3 regions of the Rhizobium sp. CRRU65 genome follow, and region 1 is predicted to be linked to each of the others. Evidence: predicted binding sites of a transcription regulator. Region 1 holds the regulator's gene; each other region holds the start of a gene.

Region 1 (7,124 bases):
ATCACGCTGGATACCGACGATATCTATGATCCCGATATCGACGTCGTCGAACTTCGTGCCCGCGTCGGCATGGTCTTCCAGAAGCCGAACCCGTTCCCGAAGACGATCTATGAAAACGTCTCCTATGGCCCGCGCATCCATGGCCTTGCCAAGTCGAAGGCCGATCTCGACCAGATCGTCGAGACCAGCCTGCAGCGCGCCGGTCTCTGGAACGAGGTCAAGGACCGCGTGCACGAATCCGGCACCGGCCTGTCGGGCGGTCAGCAGCAGCGCCTCTGCATTGCCCGTGCCGTCGCCGTCAGCCCGGAAGTCATCCTGATGGACGAGCCCTGCTCGGCGCTCGACCCGATCGCCACCGCCAAGGTCGAGGAGCTGATCCACGAGCTGCGCGAGAACTACACGATCGTCATCGTCACCCATTCCATGCAGCAGGCCGCGCGTGTTTCGCAGCGCACCGCCATGTTCCACCTCGGCAATCTCGTCGAGGAGAACGACACCGACAAGATGTTCACCAATCCCGACGATCCGCGCACCCAGGACTATATCATGGGTCGCTTCGGCTGATTTTGGCGTCACCAAGCCTTTCCGTTATTCGAGGATAAAGCCCCATGGCATCGACACATATTTATTCTGCCTATGATGATGATCTGAAGTTCCTGTCCAGGCGGATTTCCGAAATGGGCGGCCTGGCCGAGCAGATGGTCGCCGAAGCCGTACGGGCGCTCGTCAACGGCGATACCGCGCTGGCGCAGAAGGTCATCTCCGACGATGTGATCCTCGATCACGCCGAACGCGAAATCGGCGACAAGGCGATCGTCACCATCGCCCGCCGCCAGCCGATGGCCGCGGACCTGCGCGAAATCATGGGTTCGATCCGCATCGCCGCCGATCTCGAACGCGTCGGCGACCTCGGCAAGAACACTGCCAAGCGCGTCATCGCCGTCCAAAGCACCGGCGTTCCCCGCAAGCTCGCCCGCGGCCTCGAGCATCTGTCCGAGCTGGCGCTCGTCCAGCTCAAGGAAGTGCTCGACGTCTACACCAATCGTTCCGCCGACAAGGCGAATGCGATCCGCGAACGCGACAACGAGATCGACGCGATGTACACCTCGCTGTTCCGCGAGCTCCTGACCTACATGATGGAAGATCCGCGCAACATCACCAGCTGCACGCATCTTCTCTTCTGCGCCAAGAACATCGAGCGCATCGGCGACCACGCCACCAACATCGCCGAGACGATCTATTACATGACGACAGGCGCGCAGCCGGAAGGCGATCGGCCGAAGGACGACAGCGCCAACACCGTCGGCGCGGTCACCGAATAACTGCCCACACCCCGCCGCTTGCGTGCGCGCCCGTCCGGGCGCGCAAAGAGGTCGCAGCCAATTTTTAAATTTGCGCAGGATGCATTGCTTAAATCACCCTGGTTTAAGGATCATGCGCGAGGAGACCGACACGCATGATCCCGAGAGTTGCAGTTGTTGAAGACGAGGAAGCCCTCAGCGTGCTTCTTCGCTACAATCTCGAAGCGGAAGGCTTCGAGGTCGATACCATCCTTCGTGGCGACGAAGCCGAAATGCGGCTTCAGGAGCGCACGCCCGATCTTCTCATCCTTGATTGGATGCTGCCCGGCGTCTCCGGCATCGAGCTCTGCCGGCGCCTGCGCATGCGGCCGGAGACCGAGCGTCTGCCGATCATCATGCTGACGGCGCGCGGCGAAGAGAGCGAGCGTGTCCGCGGATTGTCGACGGGCGCCGACGATTATGTCGTCAAGCCCTTTTCGACCCCCGAACTCGTTGCCCGCGTCAAGGCGATGCTGCGTCGCGCCCGTCCCGAGGTGCTGTCGACGGTGCTGAAATGCGGTGACATCGAGCTCGACCGTGAGACCCATCGCGTCCATCGCAAGACCCGCGAAGTCCGCCTCGGCCCCACCGAATTCCGCCTGCTGGAATTCCTGATGTCGTCGCCGGGCCGGGTCTTCTCCCGCTCACAGCTGTTGGATGGTGTCTGGGGCCACGATATCTATGTCGACGAGCGCACCGTCGACGTCCATGTCGGCCGCCTGCGCAAGGCGCTGAATTTCTCCAACATGCAGGACGTCATCCGCACCGTCCGCGGCGCCGGTTATTCGATGGAAGCCTGAGGGCTTTCATCTGAGCCTGCTGAGCCCTGGCAAAACCCGCGACGTCATCCTCGGCCTTGTGCCGAGGATCTGCGCACGCCAAATGAAGTATTTGAAAATAAAGTTTTTTCCCTCAAGTAGTTGAGGTGATCAGATGCTCGGCACAAGGCCGAGCATGACGGAGGGAAACCTGAGCTTCCATCCGCGCATAAAAAAACGGGCCACTCGGCCCGTTTTCTGCATTCTAACGATGGTCAGCCCGTTCAGCTGGCCCGCGCCGCTGCCCGGCGGCGTTCATTCACCGGCTGGTAGGCAAGCTTCTGGTGATAACCGCAATAGGGCGAATTGTCGGGGGACTCGCAGCCGCAGAAATGGAAGTCATCCTTCAGCGGATCGCCGACCGGCCACTTGCAGGTGCGTTCGGTCAGTTCCGTCAGGCCGAGGCGGCGGGAAATCGGCACCACCACATTGCCTCTCGGCACGTATTCCATTTCCTCGATCGTTTCGATCTCGATCTCTTCCTTCAGCATCGTCGCGCCCTGCTGGCGGGTGACGGTGCGGGTGGTGATGCGAGAGGCGAAGTTCGGCGCGCGCGGCGCCGATGTATTGCGCTTCGGCGTTCGCGCCGCGGTGTTGGTGCCGCCGGCCTTGGCACGGCCGGGAAGGCACAGCCGGTGCACTTTACCGATGACCGCGTTTCGGCTGACACCGCCAAGTTGTGCCGCGATCTGGCTCGCGCTCAGTCCTTCGGCCCAAAGCTTCTTGAGTTTCTCGACCCGCTCGTCTGTCCAGTTCATGCCCTGTCTCCACCTTTTGCGTTGGTGATGGCAGAATCCCTCACCGTTGTCCCGGGAGCTCCGAAACAAGAAACGCTTGATCAATTTTGGTGACTAGTTCCGCCGCATGCAGTCTAGTAATTGATCTTTAACCTAGTGTGAGCCTGACTCCGTGACAAGAGTCGCATGAATCCGGATGAATCGAATTCGTAGTTTTCCCCAACTTGCTGTCCCTGCGTGGCATTTCTGCAATAATGCCTGTTGAAGACTGAAAATGCCGCTGTACACCTGTGCTGCATACGCTAAGGGCGCCGTTTTGTTGACATTGCAGCGCGAAAAGGAAATAGTGCCACTCGCCGCCGCAAGGCGGCATTTTTGATTTTTCGGGCCTGGTTTCCTTAGCCGGAGTCATTGCCCGGCAACTTTGATGGAGATCGCGCCATGGCTGAAGCCGCGCCGCTTTATGACACCTATTCTCGTGCCCCGCTGCGGTTCGAGCGAGGCGAGGGCGTATGGCTGATCACCGAAACTGGCGAGCGATATCTCGATTTCGGCGCCGGCGTCGCCGTCACCTCCGTCGGCCACAGCAATCCGCATGTGGTCGGCGCACTGAAGGAGCAGGCAGACAAGGTCTGGCACCTGTCGAACATCTATGAGATCCCCGGCCAGGAGCGTCTGGCAAAACGGCTGACGGACGCTACCTTCGCCGACAAGGTGTTCTTCACCAATTCGGGCGCCGAGGCGCTCGAATGCGCGATCAAGACGGCGCGCCGCTACCAGTTTTCCAAGGGCCATCCCGAGCGCTTCCATATCATCACCTTCGAAGGCGCCTTCCACGGACGGACGCTGGCGACGATCGCCGCCGGTGGCCAGGAAAAATATCTCGAAGGTTTCGGCCCCAAGGCGCCGGGTTTCGATCAGGTGGCTTTCGGCGACATCGAAGCGGTCCGCGCCGCGATCACCGATGCCACGGCTGGCATCCTCATCGAGCCGGTGCAGGGCGAGGGCGGCGTCCGTCCTGCCACGCCTGAGTTCATGAAGGCGCTTCGCCAGCTCTGCGACGAGAACGGCCTGCTGTTGATCCTCGACGAAGTCCAGACCGGCGTCGGCCGCACCGGCAAGCTCTTCGCCCATGAATGGTCGGGCGTCACCCCCGACATCATGGCTGTCGCCAAGGGCATCGGCGGCGGTTTCCCGCTCGGCGCCTGCCTTGCCACATCAGAGGCCGCCTCCGGCATGAAGGCCGGTACGCATGGCTCGACCTATGGCGGCAATCCGCTTGCCATGGCCGTCGGCAGCGCCGTGCTCGACATCATCCTTGCCGATGGCTTCCTCCAGCAGGTGCGCGACGTAGCACTTGTCTTCCGCCAGGGCCTCGCCTCGCTGAAGGATCGTTATCCCGATGTGATCGAGGACGTGCGCGGCGAAGGGCTTTTGCTCGGCATCAAGGCTGCCGTTCCCTCAGCCGAACTGCTGCAGGCGATCCGCGCCGCCCATCTGCTCGGCGTGCCTGCCGGCGACAATGTCATCCGCCTTCTTCCGCCGCTCGTGGTCACCGCCGAGGAAGCCCGCGAGGGCCTTTCCCGCGTCGAGCGCGCCGCCGAGAGCATTCGCGCCTCCAAGGTCAAGAAGACGGCTTGAAGAAATTGCCGCCTTCGGGCGCAGCACAGGTAAGAAGACGATATGAGCCCTAAACACTTCCTCGATCTTTCGGCGGTCACATCAGCCGATCTCAGAACGATCATGAACGATGCGCTCGCCCGCAAGCAGGCCTTCAAGGCGGGCCAGGGCGACAAGCCGCTCGCCGGCAAGATGCTGGCGATGATCTTCGAGAAGCCGTCGACGCGCACCCGCGTCTCCTTCGACGTCGGCATGCGCCAGCTCGGCGGCGAAACGCTGTTCCTGTCCGGCACCGAGATGCAGCTCGGCCGCGCCGAGACGATCGGCGACACCGCCAAGGTGCTGTCGCGTTATGTCGATGCGATCATGATCCGCACCACCGAGCATTCGCGGCTGGTCGAGCTGGCCCAGCATGCGACCGTGCCTGTCATCAATGCGCTGACGGATGACACCCATCCCTGCCAGATTATGGCCGATATCATGACCTTCGAAGAGCACCGCGGCCCGATCAAGGGCAAGACCATCGCCTGGACCGGCGACGGCAACAATGTGCTGCATTCGCTGGTCGAGGGTGCCGCCCGCTTCGGCTACCGCATGAACATGGCCGTGCCCCTTGGCTCGGAGCCCAAGGATCACTATCTGAACTGGGCCCGCAATGAGGGCGCCGAAATCATGCTTTGCCATGATGCCGACCGTGCGGTCGCCGGCGTCGATTGCGTGGTGACCGATACCTGGGTCTCCATGAATCAGGAACATCGGGCCCGGGGTCACAATGTCTTCCAGCCTTATCAGGTCAACGCGGCCTTGATGGCGAAAGCCGGCAATGATGCATTGTTCATGCATTGCCTGCCCGCTCATCGCGGTGAGGAAGTGACGGACGAAGTGATCGACGGTCCGCAATCCGTGGTCTTCGATGAGGCGGAAAACCGTCTTCATGCGCAGAAGTCGATTCTTGCTTGGTGCCTGGGCGCGATCTGAACCATAATCGGACGTCGCGAGAGACAGACTCGCGACCGCGTGAGCGAAGGGCACGCTGGCCCATCGCTCTGAAACTAGGAGTTAAAAGCCATGGCAGAAGCTGCAGCCGCCCTCGGCCAGTTTGATTTCGCCGGCGATGACCATGTCGTCCCCTTCCAGGTGGAAGGGCTGGATGTGCGCGGCCGCGCCGTCCAGCTCGGCCCGATGCTCGACGCCATCCTCGAGCGTCATCATTATCCCGCACCCGTTGCCCGGCTGCTTGCCGAAGTCGTCGTGCTGACGGTGCTGCTCGGCACCTCGCTGAAGTTCGACGGCAAGTTCACGGTGCAGACCAAGGGCGACGGCCCGGTCGATCTTCTCGTCGCCGATTTCTCGACGCCGGAAAATGTCCGCGCCTACGCCCGTTTCGATCAGGCGCTGCTCAACAAGGCGATCGAGTCAGGTGAAACCGAGCCGGAGCAACTGCTCGGCAAGGGCGTGCTCGCCTTCACCATTGACCAGGGCAAGTTCAGCCAGCCCTACCAGGGCATCGTTCCGCTCGACGGCACCACGCTGGAAGATATTGCCGGCGTCTATTTCCGCCAGTCGGAGCAGATCCCGACGCGCGTCCGTCTTGCCGCGGCCGAACTCTTCGACCGTGACGATGCGGGCAAGCCGCGCCATCGCTGGCGGGCAGGCGGCCTCGTCGCCCAGTTCCTTCCGGAAGCGCCGGAGCGCATGCGCCAGCCGGATCTCCACGGCGGCGACGGCGACACCGGCAGCCGCCCGCACGGCGAGGACGATGCCTGGCTCGAAGCGCGTTCGCTGGTCGAGACCATCGACGCCGATGAACTCACCGATCCGCTGGTCGGAACCGAGCGGCTGCTGTTCCGCCTGTTCCACGAGCGCGGCGTGCGCGTCTACGAACCGCGCGCGGTTTTCGACCGCTGCAGCTGCTCGCGCGACAAGATCAAGGGCGTGCTGAAGGGCTTTTCGGCCGAGGAGATCGAGGCCAGCCAGGAAGATGGCGAAATCGCCGTGACCTGCGAATTCTGCTCGACCACCTACCGCTTCGAGCCGGCCGAACTTCAGCCGGCGGAATAGGCGCGGTTAAGGACACGCACAGCGAACAATAAAAGATTAGCGATGATGCAGCACGGTGACTCGACTTCGCGTAGTCACTGTGCACCTATTCTGTTTCATTGGTTCTGGCCTAAGAAAGCGGATGGGGCGTTGATGAGACTTTTGTTTTTTGTACTCGCGCTCATAGCTGCGATGCCACCAGTGAGCTTGGCTGATGACCAGACAGTCCCATGGAAAGAGGTCGGGGGCTGGAGCGTGGCTGTCGACCCGACTTTAGACAATGGCTGTTTTGTTCTGACTTCCTTTGATGACGACACCATTTTTCGTCTTGGCTTCAATTTCCGCAAAAAGGACAACCCTCTTTACATTCTGCTCGGAAACCCAAACTGGAAATCCTTGGAGAAAGGTAAGCATTATCCCATCGAACTCTCGTTCGACCAGTCTAAACGGACGGCTGATGGGAGAGGTCTGGATCTCGATGGCCTCAAATCATTATGGATTGATTTCGAGGATCCCGACTTGATTGAGGAGTTCGCTGGTAAACTGAGTTTCCGCGCCAGCTTTGGAGG
Region 2 (7,124 bases), on a different contig from region 1:
AGCCGGCCGGTCGATCAGCCGGCCCGTTTCAGCCAACCCGAAGGGCCGGGCATCTTTCCGCCAGGCCAAAGGCGATCGGCTCGGACGTACCAAGAGGTATGCCCTTCGCCAATCGCCTCTGCCCTGACGAAAACCTGCTCCGGCAGAATGCTTCAATCTGACCAGGAAAGCCTCTAATTAAATAGGGGCGGCCTTCCGTCGCCACTGGCGCGGCAGCGCAAACAACCTTATATATCGCCATGCGGTCTGCGCCTCTCGACAGGAACCACAATCCCTGGGGCCATACTCGATCCAAAGGGAGCTGTCCCTGGCCAGGCCCGTGGGCCTGGACACACGGCGCCCACCTACGTTTGTAGGCACCCAGGATCGTAAACATCCATCGGTGGTCGTGGATCGCACCCTTTCCTTCCATTTTCAGCGAAGACGCCGGATATGGCGGGCGAACGCGGGTTGCCCGTTCGCCCTTCTTCAGCGCGTCCGTTACTTCTTCAGACCTGGAAGGGTGACCTGGAAGACCTGGAACATTGTGTCGACGTCGGCACCGCCGTCGGCCTTGTAGGCGGCACCCACCTGGAAACCATCCTGCGTCAAAAAGTCGTTGTCATTGGCGACGAACAGGAAGTAGTCGTCCGGCAGGTTCGGGTTGAGAACGCTCGCCAGACCCATGGCTTCCCATTTTTCCGACAGATTGTTCTTGTCGTTCGGCGCGCCGTTGTGCAGGCCGAAGCGGTCGAGGTCGACCTTGTCGTTGAGGTCGATGAAGGGTGTCAGCGTCGCCGGCGTCAGCGAGGGATCGATGACGCCCTTCGGCGCGATCGGCTTGCCGTCATCGAAATTGCTGCCGGCAATGTCGGTCGCGGCGGAAACGTCGACGATGTCGACCTTGCGGTAGAGCGAGATGTCGCCCTTCAGGCCCTGGCCGTTGCCGCTGTCACGGGCGAGCATCAGGAAGGTCTTGTCGGAAAGAGCAATGATTTCGCTCTCGGCGGCGATCATCGTCTTGTCCTTGGCGTCCTTGAAGACCGGCAGCGGCACGACATATTCGTGCATCAGTTTCAGGTGATCGGGATCGGCGGCGTCATAGATCAGCGCGCGGGTATTCTGCCGGGTCGAGCCGGAATCGCCGCCGTCCTGGCGGGTAGCCGATTGCAGCACAGCGATGATGAACTTACCATCAGGCGTCATCGCCATGCCTTCGAGACCCTGGTTGTTCTGGCGGCCGGTCTCCGGATCTTTCGGGTCCGGAGCGGAGGCGCCGGGGCCGGGATTGTTGGAGGCAAAGCTCAACGCGCCCTTGCGCATCGGCAAAAGCGCCTTCGGCGGCTGGGTGGCGGAGAGCAGGTGGCCGTCAGCGGAGAAGTGATAGATATAAGGACCATATTCGTCGCTGACGAACATGCTGCCGTCGGCCATGCGGATGATGGCTTCATTGTCGAGCGCGATCTTGCCGTTCGTCGCCTGCGGCAGCGGCGGAAAATCACCGGCAGCGGGGCGGACGCCGGATTCCGGGTCGAGACCGGTCATGTCGCCGCCCCTGTCGTCGACGAAGAGTGTGGAATCGACGAGCCTTGCGTCGACGCCCGACTGTTCCTTGCCAACCTCGGGTGCCGCACCCGGAGCGGTCGGCGTCAGGCCGATCGAGATGGTGTTCAGACGTGTCCGGTAATCAACGGTGCCGACGGCGTTGTAACCGCGGTCGGGCAACAGGTAGAGCGTGCCCTTGTAGCCGGCGCCGTCGCGGCTCCAGGCGGCGGGATCGATCGCCATGCCCGAGCCGGAACCGAAGGTCTCGCCGAATTTGTCACGCTGGTTGGCCGGAATGCGGCCGATGCCCACCAGGCCCTTGTTGACGAAGGTGAGGCCGCCGACGGTGGCGGAATTCTCGGCCATTGCGACGACTGGCACGGCGGCGGATGCCGCGAGAACCGCGGCGAAAATTCGCGCTGTGTAAGGTCTGACATTCTTCATGGAAATACCCTCTCGGTCAAAAGCGCTCTCGAAACGGCTTCCGCCCGCAGGCTGGACACCGCTTCAAATGACACCCCGGCCTGGATTCGATTTCCCGATGGCGCAACACGCCCTGGATTTCGTCGCCCCATATCCCCGGCAGACGGTCTATGACGGGATCGTGATATCTGGATGACACTTCTCAGCGATAGCGTCATGCTGGAGAGGAAGTCGGGCTTTCGCGTGTCCGCATTGCAGCTCGCTGCTCTATCCGACCGGGTAAGGCCCTTCGGCGAAGACCTCATCGTGGTAGCCCTTGGAGCCGACAATTCAGCGCCAAAGGGCTTCGCCACTCCCTGTTGTCGCGCAGGCAATCGAGCACGAAACGGAAATCATATCGCGGCTGCCAGCCGAGTTCCCGCCTTGCGCGTTCGTTGACATAGACACGGTCGAGCGAAGGAAACATCTTCCAGCCGCGTGATGCGTAAAGGGCGCCTGCACCCTGGAACAGTCGTTCGACGACGTGAGGCGCGTCGCGCCGGATCGCGGCGAGATCATTTGCCGAAAACGGCGTCGTGGCGGAGATGATGTAGCGGCCAAAGCCAATTGCCGGCGCCTTTTCGAGCGCCAGCAGATGGGCGCCGACCACGTCGCTGATATCGACGCGGCGGTGAAGAAGCTCATTGGCCTGGGCGTTCTCTGCCAAATAGCCGTTGCGAATGTCAGGATCGTCGTCATTTTCGGGAAAGAAACGCGAAGTCCTGAGAATGGCGACCGGCAGGCCGGATTTGCGGGCGAAGAGTTCGCACAGACCTTCGGCGGCGAGTTTCGTCACGCCGTAGATGTTTTTCGCGACGGGAAGCACGTCCTCGGTCACCCATGCCGCCGGTTCGCCGGCAGCCGGCGTCAATGCCGCACCGAAGGTGCTGGTGGTGCTGGTGAAGACGAAGCTTGCGACGCCTGCGGTGGTCGCCTCTTCGAGCAGGTGCAGAGTGCCGGCGATATTGGTGTCGAGGAAATCATAATTGCCGTGGGTCGCCACATGCGGTTTGTGCAACGTCGCGGCATGGATGACGTGGCTGATGCCCGACATCGCCTGGCGGACGAAGGCGCGATCACTGATCGAGCCGACCATGTCGGTAAAAGCCGAGGGCTTGATATCGATGCCGCGCACCCAGCGGCTTTCCGCCCTCAAGGTCTGCATCAGCGCCTCGCCGAGATGGCCGGCACTTCCCGTCACCAGTATCGTCATCACATCGTCTCCTGACCGTTCGGCGGCGGACGCTATAAAGACTAAGGTTTTCAGGCAACGCATAAATTATGCATGGGCGTGCAGGAAAGCTGCAGGCTCAGCCGATGGTCGTGACGAGGCGGCCGGCGCTGCAATCGGAAAGCATGATCCGTTCCCAGGTCACGCGGCCGGCGGCGATCGGCAGCAGCGCATTGCCGTTGGCGCCGGTATCAAGCGTCAGCGACGAGAGCCTGCCCGCATGCCAGCCGCGCTCCTCCAGCGACTGCTCGGCGGCGGCGATCTCGGCGGAGGCGTAGGAGAATAGAGAGCGGCCGAGAAAGGCGCCGAGCGGCGCCCGGCACTCCGCCTGCCGCGGGCGAGAGGCGGCGAGCAGCCGGTGGGTGCGGTCGCAGATCAGATGCACCGGCCGGACGGAATCCTCGACCAGCCCCTTCAGCGCCGCATCGACTGCTGCATGTGGCGGCGAGGCGAAAATCCGTTCCAGCTTGATAGCCTGTTCGGGCGAAAGGGCGAGCTTATCGCGCTCCCAGCGTGAGATCGTCGCCTGGTTGACGCCGAGGAGTTCGGCGAGATGTTCCTGCTTCATGCTCCGCAGCAGCCGCATGCGGCGTATGCCGGCTCCGGATATCGTCATCCGTCTGATCCCGTGTCGTTTTTTGCAGCATAAGGCTTCGGCGGGGCGGGCGGCAAGGCGGTTTGACGCCGGGTCATTATTCGGGCTGACCTTCCAGGTCGCCTTTCAGCCGGTCGAGGATAGAGAGCGCATGGCCGGCATAGGCGCTGATCCAGCGGTCATAGATGTGCTTGATCGGCAGGCTGTTCAGATGGTTCCAGCGCTCGCGGCCTTCCTTCCTGGCGATGACCAGATCGGCCTCTTCCAGTACCTTCAGATGCAGCATCACCGTACAGCGATCCATCTCCGGAAACATCTCGCAAAGGGTCCCTGTGGTTCGGGGGCCATCCTTGAGCAGATCGAGGATTTCGCGGCGGCGATGATGCGCCAGCGCCTTGAAGACAGGGTCGTCGGTTGATTCGCTTGACATGTTATGTTTTTATAACATAATGACGCCAAGTACAACGGAACAGGCACAATGGAGAAGAGGAGAAGTGTCATGTCTCTCGGAATCCGCGTTTCCGGCCGCATCGGCCGTCCCGTCGCAGAGGTGTTCGATGCCGTCGTCAATCCGAAGAAGCTCAGCAGCTATTTCACCACGATCGGCGGAGCGAGCGCGCCGCTCGTGAAGGGCACGACGGTGACCTGGTGGAAGGATGCGCCGGTCGAGGTCGTCGAACTGGTGCCGGAAAGCCGCATCGTGCTGCGCTGGGATGGCGGCACTGGCGAAGACGAGGCGAAGTACAAGACGCTGGTCGAGATGAACTTCAAGCCGCTGGAAGACGGCGGCACGCTGGTGACGATCGCCGAGACCGGCTGGCGCGAAGACGATTCCGGCCGGCGCGGCACCTATCTCAACTGCGAAGGCTGGACGCAGATGCTTTGCTGCATGAAGGCTTTCGTCGAATACGGCATCAATCTGCGCGAGGGCATGTTCCTCAGCGAAATGAAGGGAGAGCCGGCCAGCGCGCCTGATGTTTGAAGGAGTGTGTCGGCATCAAGACGATCGGCAGCGCAATCGTCGCATTCCCCGAAATCACCGAGACTTTGCTTGCCTGTCACACTGCGGGTGCTAATTTCCGGATTCGATACTTCATTTCGGTTTCCAGGAGATTTCATTATGCAGCTTGGCATGGTTGGTTTGGGCCGCATGGGCAATTATATGGTCCAGCGCCTGATGCGGGGCGGTCACGAATGCGTCGTTTACGACGCCAGGCCGGAAAGCGTTGCCGAGCTCGCGGGCCTCGGTGCGACCGGCAGCGCTTCGCTCGCGGAATTCGTCTCGAAGCTCACCCATCCACGCGCGATCTGGCTGATGCTGCCGGCGGCGATCGTCGACAAGGTGCTGGCGAGCCTAGTGCCGCTGCTTGAGAATGGCGATATCATCATCGACGGCGGAAACTCCTATTACCATGACGACATCCGCCGCGGCGCCGACCTCATCACCAAGGGCATCCACTATGTCGATGTCGGCACAAGCGGCGGCGTCTTCGGCCTCGAGCGGGGTTATTGCCTGATGATCGGCGGCGAGAAGGGCATCGTCGAACACCTTTCCCCGATCTTCGCGACGCTGGCGCCTGGCGTCGGCAAGACGGAAGCCTCGCCCAACCGGAGCGTCGAAGCGGCTGCGGCCAGCACCGCCGAGCAGGGTTACCTGCATTGCGGCCCGCATGGCGCCGGTCATTTCGTCAAGATGGTGCATAACGGCATCGAATATGGCCTGATGGCCGCCTATGCCGAAGGTATCAATATTCTGAAGCACGCCAATATCGGCGCCGCCTCGCACGAGACCGATGCGGAAACCGCGCCGCTCGCCCATCCGGAACATTTCCAATATGATTTCAACCTGCAGGATGTCGCCGAAGTCTGGCGCCGCGGCAGCGTCATCACCTCCTGGCTGCTCGATCTTACGGCCGATGCGCTGCATGCCGATCCCGCACTTTCGAAATATGCAGGCCGCGTCTCGGACAGCGGCGAAGGCCGCTGGACGATCATGGCGGCAATCGACGAAAGCGTGCCGACGCCGGTGCTGAGCGCTGCGCTCTACGGTCGCTTCTCCTCGCGCGACAATGACGAATTCGCCAACAAGGTGCTGTCGGCGATGCGCGCGGGCTTCGGCGGCCACGTGGAAAAACCGGCCGTGAAATCCTGAAGGCGAGCGACTTCACTCACCGTTCCGACAAAGCCATCATTCTGAAATCGAGCGCGGCGTTTCGTTTCGAAGAGGCGGCGACGTTGACCTTTCCTAGCCATCAGTATGGTTTTCCTACTGCTTGCTGGCGGCAACGGTCGCGAGTATCCATTGCAAAATGTCGGCGCTGCTCTGCACAAGCGACCGACATTTCATTGGAGGCGGTCATGGAGCGTGGCATGGCAAGGGGCTTGAAGGCCGTCATATTCGGCATGCTGACATTGCTCGCGCTTTTTTCGGCGGTTTCGCCTGGCTTTGCCCAGACGTCGCCGGCGCAGGTGTCGGCCGCGGCCGCCCCGCCGGCCGAGGTGCGTCAGATGATGGAGCTGATGCAGACTCCTCAGGTCAAACAATGGATGTCGACGCAAATGGCGGCAGCACCCGCGAGCGATTCGGCGGCCGGCGACCAGATGTCGGTGCTGTCAGGTCTGCTCCAGCATGCCCGTCGGCACGTCTCGATGGTCTCCGATGCAGCGATGACACTGCCCTCGCAGGTCGGCCATGCTTCTTCGCTGTTTTTCGGCGAGATCGCCGCCATCGGCTGGCCACGCATGATAGCGCAGTTTCTGGCGATTTTCCTGCTCGGCACCATCGTCGAGCGCATTGCCCGCTATGCCTTCCGCCGCCGTCGCCAGGCGGCGCAGATGGCGGGCATGCATCTCGCCCCGCGCGTCATTCCGGCGCTGATCTTTGCGATGGCGACGGCACTTGCTCTTCTCAGCGTCAGCTGGCCGCCGGTCAGCCAGAGCATCGCGATCGTTTGCGTTGTCGCGCTCGTGGTCCAGCGCTTCACCATCTGCCTTGGTGGCGTGCTGGTCGATCTCATCGGGCTGGCGCGAGCCGAGGAAGAACGACAGGAGATCACCGCTCCGATCATGCCGGCGCGTGACGTCGCATTCTTCTGGTATCGGCGCTGTGCAACCTTCGTCATCTATTTCATTTTCGGCTGGGCGGTGATCCAGTCGATGGAGCCGCTCGGCTATTCTGCGAGCGTGCGGCTCCTCGTCGGCTATATCCTCGGCATCGGCCTATTGTTGATTGCGATCGAGGCGGTCTGGTCGCGGCCGCACAAGGACGAGAAGCGTGGTCACGGGACCTCCTGGGCGCTCACCGTCTATTTC
Region 3 (7,124 bases), on a different contig from region 1:
TTATCTGCAGCGCATTGCGGACATGATGTCTCCTGCCGTCCCACAGACATGGCCTTGCAATTAATCTTTGCGGAATTTGCATGTCGTCGAATCTTGCAGCCAGGCACGTTCGGACTCAAACGTCTTCCATCATTGCGACAACCGTCTGTTTCCTTGTCGTCGCCCTCGTATTGACTGGCCTGATGGCGCATGTCGTCGTCACCATGACCCGCTCAGTGAACGAGATCGACGATGCCAGGGCCAGTCGCGCCGCCCGCGCGGCGGTCGCAGCCTTTGTGGCTCGCCTGAGCGGGACAACGACGGACAATGCCATATGGGACGATGCCTATAGTGCGGTCTCATCTCCGGCCGCTGCGGATTGGGCCTATGAGAATTGGGGAAAAACCAGCGAGGATTATGCGCTTTATGACGGCGCGATCGTGACCGGCCCTGACCGGTCTTCGATCGTCTCGGCCTATGCCAAAGGCAAGCCCTTCCAGCCGAGCACGTTTTTCGGGGAAGCTTTTTATCAGCAGATCAATGCTGCTGCCGCTCCGGCGAAGGCGCCGGTGGTCAATTTCATCAAGACCGAAAGCGGTATAGCGCTGATCGCCTCGCAGGCGATCCAGCCGTTCGAGACCGCCGCCGAGGTTCCGAAGTTCAGCGTGCTGAGTTTCTATAAGGAGTTTACGTCGGAGGTTCTCGACACTCTCTCCAACGAACATGAACTCGAGGGGCTGAGCCTCGAGACGACCCCCAAGCCGGGATCCCTGAACACGCCGATCACCGACATGAAGGGAGCCGTCATCGGCTATCTCGTTTGGCCGAGCAAAGCCCCCGGAAGCGCCGTGTTTCATCAGGTCTATCCCTATGTTGCAGCTTCTACCGTCATCCTTTCACTATTCTTGATCGGCGTTCTGTTGGTTGGCGCATCCGAGGCGCGGCGCCTGCGCCAACTGGCGCAAACAGCTCGCTTCGAAGCGAGCCATGACAGCTTGAGTGGCTTGTTGAACAGACAGGGGCTTCTCCGCCTGCTGGAGGATCTGGAGAGCCGGGATCCTTCATCGCCGCGGCTTTACTTGGTTGACCTCGACGGCTTCAAGGCGGTCAACGATGCTTGGGGACATGCGGTTGGGGATGATTTGATCCGGATCGTCTCGAACGCGCTGATGACCAGTCATCCCGAAGTCCTGGCCGCGGCCCGGCTGGGAGGCGATGAATTCGCGCTGGTGCACGTTGGATCCACTGCAGGCGAAGAGATCGAAGAGGCGATTCTGGCGCTGTTTGCCGAGCCCTTCAAAATTGACGGGCGAACGATCGAAGTTGGCGCAAGCATCGGAGCTGCGGCGCGCGATGGAGACATATCGCCTTTGGAGCTTCTTCGCAGAGCCGACATGGCCCTCTATCGTGCCAAGGCAAATGGCAAAGGTCAGGCGATTGAATACGACCCCGAACTGGACCGGGAACGCATACGGGTCGCCGAGCTGGAAGGTCTCTTGAAAAACGCCATCGTCAGCGGCGCAATCGAAGCCGTTTTCCAGCCTCTCGTCTCTGCTTCGACCGGTGCTGTCACCGGTCTTGAAGCACTGGCGCGCTGGAAAACTGCAACGGGAAACATCAGCCCGGAAATATTCATCCCTCTTGCTGAAAGATGCGGCCTCATCGATGCCCTTGGCGTCCATATGCTGAGAACGTCGATCGGGCATGCCAAGAGCTGGCCCGGTCTGACTTTGTCGGTGAATGTTTCGCCGATCCAGCTCTGCAATCCGGAATTTGCTGCCCAAGTGATCACGATCCTGCAGGAGTTGGATTTCAATCCAAACCGCCTGACACTGGAAATCACTGAGGGCGTTCTGATGACAAATCCGGATCAGGCCCGTCGGTCGATAGACCAGCTCAAGCGCGTCGGCATAAAGTTTGCTCTTGATGATTTTGGCTGCGGCTACGCCAGCATCGGTGCATTGCGGCAGTTTGGGTTTGATCGCATGAAGATCGACCGCTCGCTGGTGTCCGCTCTCGATGAAACCGCAAATGGCGCCGATATTCTTCGGGCAACCATCTCCCTGGCGACTGCTCTGCAGATTCCCGTGACCGCGGAAGGTATTGAGAATAGCCGTCAGGCGGCGATCTTGCGAGACGCCGGCTGCGATCAGCTTCAAGGGTATATGCTCGGAAAACCCATGTCGGCATGCGACATATCCAGCAGGCTGCAAGAAGAGTCGGCCGCGTGATCTCGTAAAGGCCACGAATTCGGCATCGGGCCTGAGCGGCCCGGCATATCGAAATCCTGAAAACGACATTTCCAGGCGTCGCTGCGGCAATCCACCACAGCCATGCGTCAATCTATCCCAATGTTTTTGCTAAGGCTTTGTTAAGTCCGCGATTCAACGAAAAGGCCGCAACTGCAGCATTTGAGGCACGGCCTCACGTTCGGTTGCAACCGTCAAATTCCGTCATCAAACTGTAATAAAACGCGCCTAGCCCGCCTGCTGTGACGAGCGTTTCAGCGCCCCAGACAATGGACACCCCCTCCATGGCGCTGGTCTCGTTGTTTTTCAAATCCATTAGGGAAGCGCTTCATATGCTCACCAAGAAACTTCTTTCGGCCTGCCTCGGCGCCGGCCTGGTTGCCGCTCTGGCGGTTTCGGCGTCCGCCGCCGATATCACCGGCGCCGGCTCCACCTTCGTTTATCCCGTCCTCTCCAAATGGTCTGCGGACTACAACAAGCAGACCGGCGACAAGCTGAACTACCAGTCGATCGGTTCGGGCGGCGGCATCGCCCAGATCAAGGCTGCAACGGTTGACTTCGGCGCTTCCGACGCTCCCATGAAGCCGGAAGACTTGACGACTGGCGGCTTTGGTCAGTTCCCGCTCGTCGTCGGCGGCATCGTGCCCGTCATCAACGTCAAGGGTATCAAGTCGGGCGAACTGAAGCTCACGGGCAAGGTTCTCGCCGACATCTACCTCGGCAATGTCACCAAGTGGAACGACAAGGCCATCGCCGATCTGAATCCCAGCCTGAAACTGCCCGACAGCCAGATCGCCGTCGTCCACCGTTCGGACGGTTCGGGCACCTCCTTCAACTGGACCAACTACTTCTCCAAGGTCAACGAAGACTGGAAGAGCAAGGTCGGCGAAGGGACCGCCGTCAACTGGCCGGTTGGTATCGGCGGCAAGGGCAATGAAGGCGTCGCCGCTTACGTCACCCGCGTCAAGGATTCGATCGGCTACGTCGAATACGCCTACGCCCTGCAGAACAAACTGCCCTACGTTCTGATCCAGAACGCCGCAGGCCAGTATCCGAAGCCGAATGCGGAAAGCTTCTCGGCTGCTGCCGCCAGCGCCGAATGGACCAAGGCTCAGGACTTCTACCTGATCATGACCAATGCTCCGGGCGAAAAAGCCTGGCCGGTGACCGCCACGACCTGGGCGATCATGTACAAGGAGCCGAAGGATGCGGCGCGCTCCAAGGCTGCCTTCGCCTTCTTCAAGTGGGCGCTCGAAAACGGCCAGAAGGAAGCCTCTGCCCTCGATTACGTTCCGCTTCCGGAAACTCTCGTGAAGCAGATCGAGGATTACTGGACGGCCTCGTTCAAGGGCTGATCCTGACGAAACTGCGGTCGGGGCGGGAAGCGAGGCTTTCCGCCCCGAATGTCTTTGACACCCCTCAAAGCATCAGAGCGTACGGATATGAGCGAAGCAATGGCATCGCTGCCCGCCACAACCGCGGGCGTGAAGCGCCGCGACGGCGCCGCAGGCGATCGTATTTTTTACTGGATAGTTTTCGGCTGCGGCCTGTTTGTTCTTGTCGCACTCTTCACAGCGGCGTTCTCCATGGTCTGGGACGGGTTTCTCGCGTTCCGGACCTTCGGCTTTGGCTTCCTGACCGGCATGGAATGGGATCCGGTTGCCCAGCGGTTCTCGGGCCTGGTACCGATTTACGGCACGCTGGTCACCTCGGCGCTCGCCATGATCATCGGCGTTCCCGTGAGCCTCGGTATCGCCGTTTTCATTACCGAAGTTGCGCCGCGCTCCATTCGCGGCCCGATCGGCGGTGCCATCGAGCTTCTCGCCGGTATCCCCAGCATCATTTACGGCATGTGGGGTCTCTTCACCTTTGCCCCCTTCATGTCGGACTACGTCCAGCCGGTGCTGATCGACTGGCTAGGCCCGATCCCGGTAATCGGCGCATTGTTCACTGGCGCCCCGCTCGGCATCGGCATGCTGACGTCGGGCATCGTGCTGGCAATCATGATCATCCCCTTCGTCTCCTCGGTCACGCGCGACGTCTTCCTGGTCGTCCCAGCGCAGTTGAAGGAATCGGCCTATGCGCTTGGTTCGACCAAGTGGGAAGTGGTGCGCGACATCGTCATCCCGCACACCCGCACCGCGGTCGTCGGCGGCATCTTCCTTGGTCTCGGCCGCGCGCTCGGAGAGACCATGGCGGTCACCTTCGTACTCGGCAACACCCATAACATCGCGGTGTCGCTGATGGAGCCCGGCACGTCGATCGCTGCGACGCTCGCTAACGAATTTGCCGAAGCTTCGGATGACCTCTACAGGTCGTCGCTCTCGGCGCTCGGTCTCATCCTCTTCGTTGTCACCTTCATCGTTCTGGCGGCCGCCAAGCTCATGCTGGTGCGCATGGCAAGACAGAGGGGAGAGTAATCATGACCACTCATTCGGGTTCCCTATACCGTCGTCGCCAGATCGGCAGCATGATCGCACTGTCGCTCTGCGGCATCGCCACCGTGGTCGGCCTGGTCTTTCTGGTTTGGATCCTCTGGACGACGCTGATACACGGCTTGTCCGCGCTCAGCCCCAGTCTCGTCACGGAAATGACGCCGCCGCCCGGCGAAGATGGCGGCGGTCTCGCCAACGCCTTCATGGGCAGCCTGATGATGGTCGCTCTCGCTGTTATCATCGGTACGCCGATCGGCGTGCTGGCCGGCACCTTCCTGTCGGAGTTCAGCCGCGGCAAGAAGATTGGCGAGGCAATCCGCTTCGTCAACGATATCCTGCTTTCGGCGCCGTCGATCATCATCGGCTTGTTTGTCTATGAACTGGTCGTCCGCCCGACGTCACGCTTCTCCGGCTTTGCCGGCGGCATCGCGCTCGCCTTCATCTTCCTGCCGGTCGTGGTGCGCACGACCGACGAGATGCTGCGGCTGGTTCCTGATGTCATGCGTGAGGCAGCACTTTCGCTCGGCATCCCGCGCTGGAAGGTAACGGTCAACATACTCTACCGCGCTGCCTCCACAGGTATCCTGACCGGTATCCTCCTTGCGATCGCCCGCATTTCGGGCGAAACCGCGCCGCTCCTTTTTACGGCTCTGAACAACCAGTATTGGAGCTTGGACATGTCGCAGCCGATGGCGAATATTCCCGTCGTCATCTTCCAGTTCGCTATGAGCCCCTATGAGCAATGGCAGAATCTTGCCTGGGCAGGTGCCTTTGTCATGACGGCGATCGTGCTTCTCCTCAGCGTCGGCTCCCGCGCCATCCTCAACCGCAGGAATACGAAATGATGCTTGAGAACAAAGCCTTCGAACCTCGTCCCGCCCACCTGGCCACAAGAGTCGACAAGATGGCGCTGACCGGCGTCAACTTCTATTACGGCGAAACCCACGCGATCCGCGACGTCACCCTGAGCTTTCCCGAGCGTCAGGTCTCCGCTCTCATCGGCCCGTCCGGCTGCGGCAAGTCCACGCTGCTGCGCATCCTCAACCGCATCTACATGCTCTACCCGAAGATGCGCGCCACCGGCTCCGTCACGCTCGACGGCCAGAACATCCTCGACCCTGGCTATTCGATGAACGAACTGCGCGCCCGCGTCGGCATGGTCTTCCAGAAGCCGGTGCCCTTTCCGATGTCGATCTACGACAATATCGCCTACGGTATCCGCCACCACGAGCGCATCTCCAAGGCCGAGATGGACGTCCGCGTCGAGCAGGTGCTGCGCTCGGCAGCGCTCTGGGAAGAGGTCAAGGACAAATTGAAGGGCAGTGGCCTCGGCCTTTCCGGCGGCCAGCAGCAGCGCCTCTGTATCGCGCGTGCCGTGGCGCTTCGCCCCGAGGTGCTTCTCCTCGACGAGCCGACCTCCGCCCTCGACCCGATCTCGACTGCCAAGGTGGAAGAGCTGGTCGCCCGGCTGAAGACGGAGTTCACTATCGTCATCGTCACCCACAACATGCAGCAGGCAAGCCGCATTTCCGACAATACCGCCTTCATGTATCTGGGCGAACTGGTGGAATACGGCCCGACCGCCGAGATCTTCCAGTCGCCGAAGGTCAAGCGCACGGAAGACTACATCACCGGCCGCTACGGCTGATCTGCGACCCCGGGGGAGGAATGGATCACCATTGCAGATCCAGCCGGTCCAGCCCGTGGAAATGGTAGACATCCTTGACCACAGGTGTCTTTGCCAGCCTCAGACCGGCCAGCCGTTCGAACAGGATCGGCAGCACGACGTTGAGTTCCAGCCGCGCCAGCGGCGCGCCGATGCAGAAATGGATGCCGGCGCCGAAGGAGAGGTTTGCCGCCTCGTTGCGGTCGGGCTTGAAGGTGAGGGGATCGGTGAATTTTGCCGGGTCGAGATTGGCGGCGGCGAGGATGAGGCTGACCTTGTCGCCGCGCTTGAAGGAGATGCCGTCGATTTCGGCCGGCTCCAGGGCCCAGCGCTGGAAGATATGAACAGGCGCGCAGATGCGCAGGGTTTCCTCGACGGTGCGCTCTGTCGTGGCCTCGTCCCGGAAAAGTTCCGCCGGATCGCCGCCGCTGTCGAGAATGGTGCGCACGGAGTTGCCGATCTGGTGCACGGTCGCCTCATGTCCCGCATTGAGCAGCACGATCGTCGTCGACACGAGCTCCTCCTCGGTCAGATACTGGCCCTTGTGCTCGGTGTGGATCATGTGGGTCAGCAGGTCGTCGCGCGGTTCGGCGCGGCGTTCGGCGATCACCGTCTTCACGTAGTCGGAAAATTCCTTCGATGCCCGTTCGGCCTCTTCCTCCTGCCCGCGCGTACGGCCGAACATGTACATGCGGACATAGGCGTGCGACCAGGTAAGCAATTGCGGTCCCATCTCCTCGGGGATGCCGATCATCCGGGCGATCATCGTCACCGGGATGATGTCGGCAAAGGCCG

Evidence for each region. The regulator PhoB, encoded in region 1, activates phosphate uptake and scavenging genes when phosphate is short. The targets are predictions, from matches to a motif close to TGTCATNNANCTGTCAT.
Region 2: ACM5SV_RS33660 (esterase-like activity of phytase family protein) is a predicted target of PhoB. The motif match lies at 2,129-2,145, and genes of this name have one in related genera.
Region 3: pstS (phosphate ABC transporter substrate-binding protein PstS) is a predicted target of PhoB. The motif match lies at 2,431-2,447, and genes of this name have one in related genera.

What each region holds. Positions count from the first base shown of each region.
Region 1 is NZ_JBLYZH010000031.1:19,126-26,249, forward strand. It holds gene pstB (phosphate ABC transporter ATP-binding protein PstB) at 1-564, shown strand, start outside; gene phoU (phosphate signaling complex protein PhoU) at 609-1,322, shown strand; gene phoB (phosphate regulon transcriptional regulator PhoB) at 1,457-2,140, shown strand; gene ACM5SV_RS35805 (GcrA family cell cycle regulator) at 2,383-2,916, opposite strand; gene ACM5SV_RS35810 (aspartate aminotransferase family protein) at 3,337-4,536, shown strand; gene argF (ornithine carbamoyltransferase) at 4,579-5,493, shown strand; gene ACM5SV_RS35820 (Hsp33 family molecular chaperone) at 5,584-6,576, shown strand; gene ACM5SV_RS35825 (hypothetical protein) at 6,709-7,124, shown strand, end outside.
Region 2 is NZ_JBLYZH010000024.1:92,219-99,342, reverse strand. It holds RNA gene ssrS (6S RNA) at 241-399, shown strand; gene ACM5SV_RS33660 (esterase-like activity of phytase family protein) at 481-1,968, opposite strand; partial or broken gene ACM5SV_RS33655 (NAD-dependent epimerase/dehydratase family protein) at 2,215-3,199, opposite strand; gene ACM5SV_RS33650 (helix-turn-helix transcriptional regulator) at 3,297-3,833, opposite strand; gene ACM5SV_RS33645 (ArsR/SmtB family transcription factor) at 3,910-4,242, opposite strand; gene ACM5SV_RS33640 (SRPBCC domain-containing protein) at 4,312-4,794, shown strand; gene gnd (phosphogluconate dehydrogenase (NAD(+)-dependent, decarboxylating)) at 4,933-5,964, shown strand; gene ACM5SV_RS33630 (mechanosensitive ion channel family protein) at 6,171-7,124, shown strand, end outside.
Region 3 is NZ_JBLYZH010000004.1:356,909-364,032, forward strand. It holds gene ACM5SV_RS10755 (EAL domain-containing protein) at 81-2,210, shown strand; gene pstS (phosphate ABC transporter substrate-binding protein PstS) at 2,561-3,583, shown strand; gene pstC (phosphate ABC transporter permease subunit PstC) at 3,671-4,648, shown strand; gene pstA (phosphate ABC transporter permease PstA) at 4,651-5,508, shown strand; gene pstB (phosphate ABC transporter ATP-binding protein PstB) at 5,505-6,311, shown strand; gene ACM5SV_RS10780 (cytochrome P450) at 6,337-7,124, opposite strand, start outside.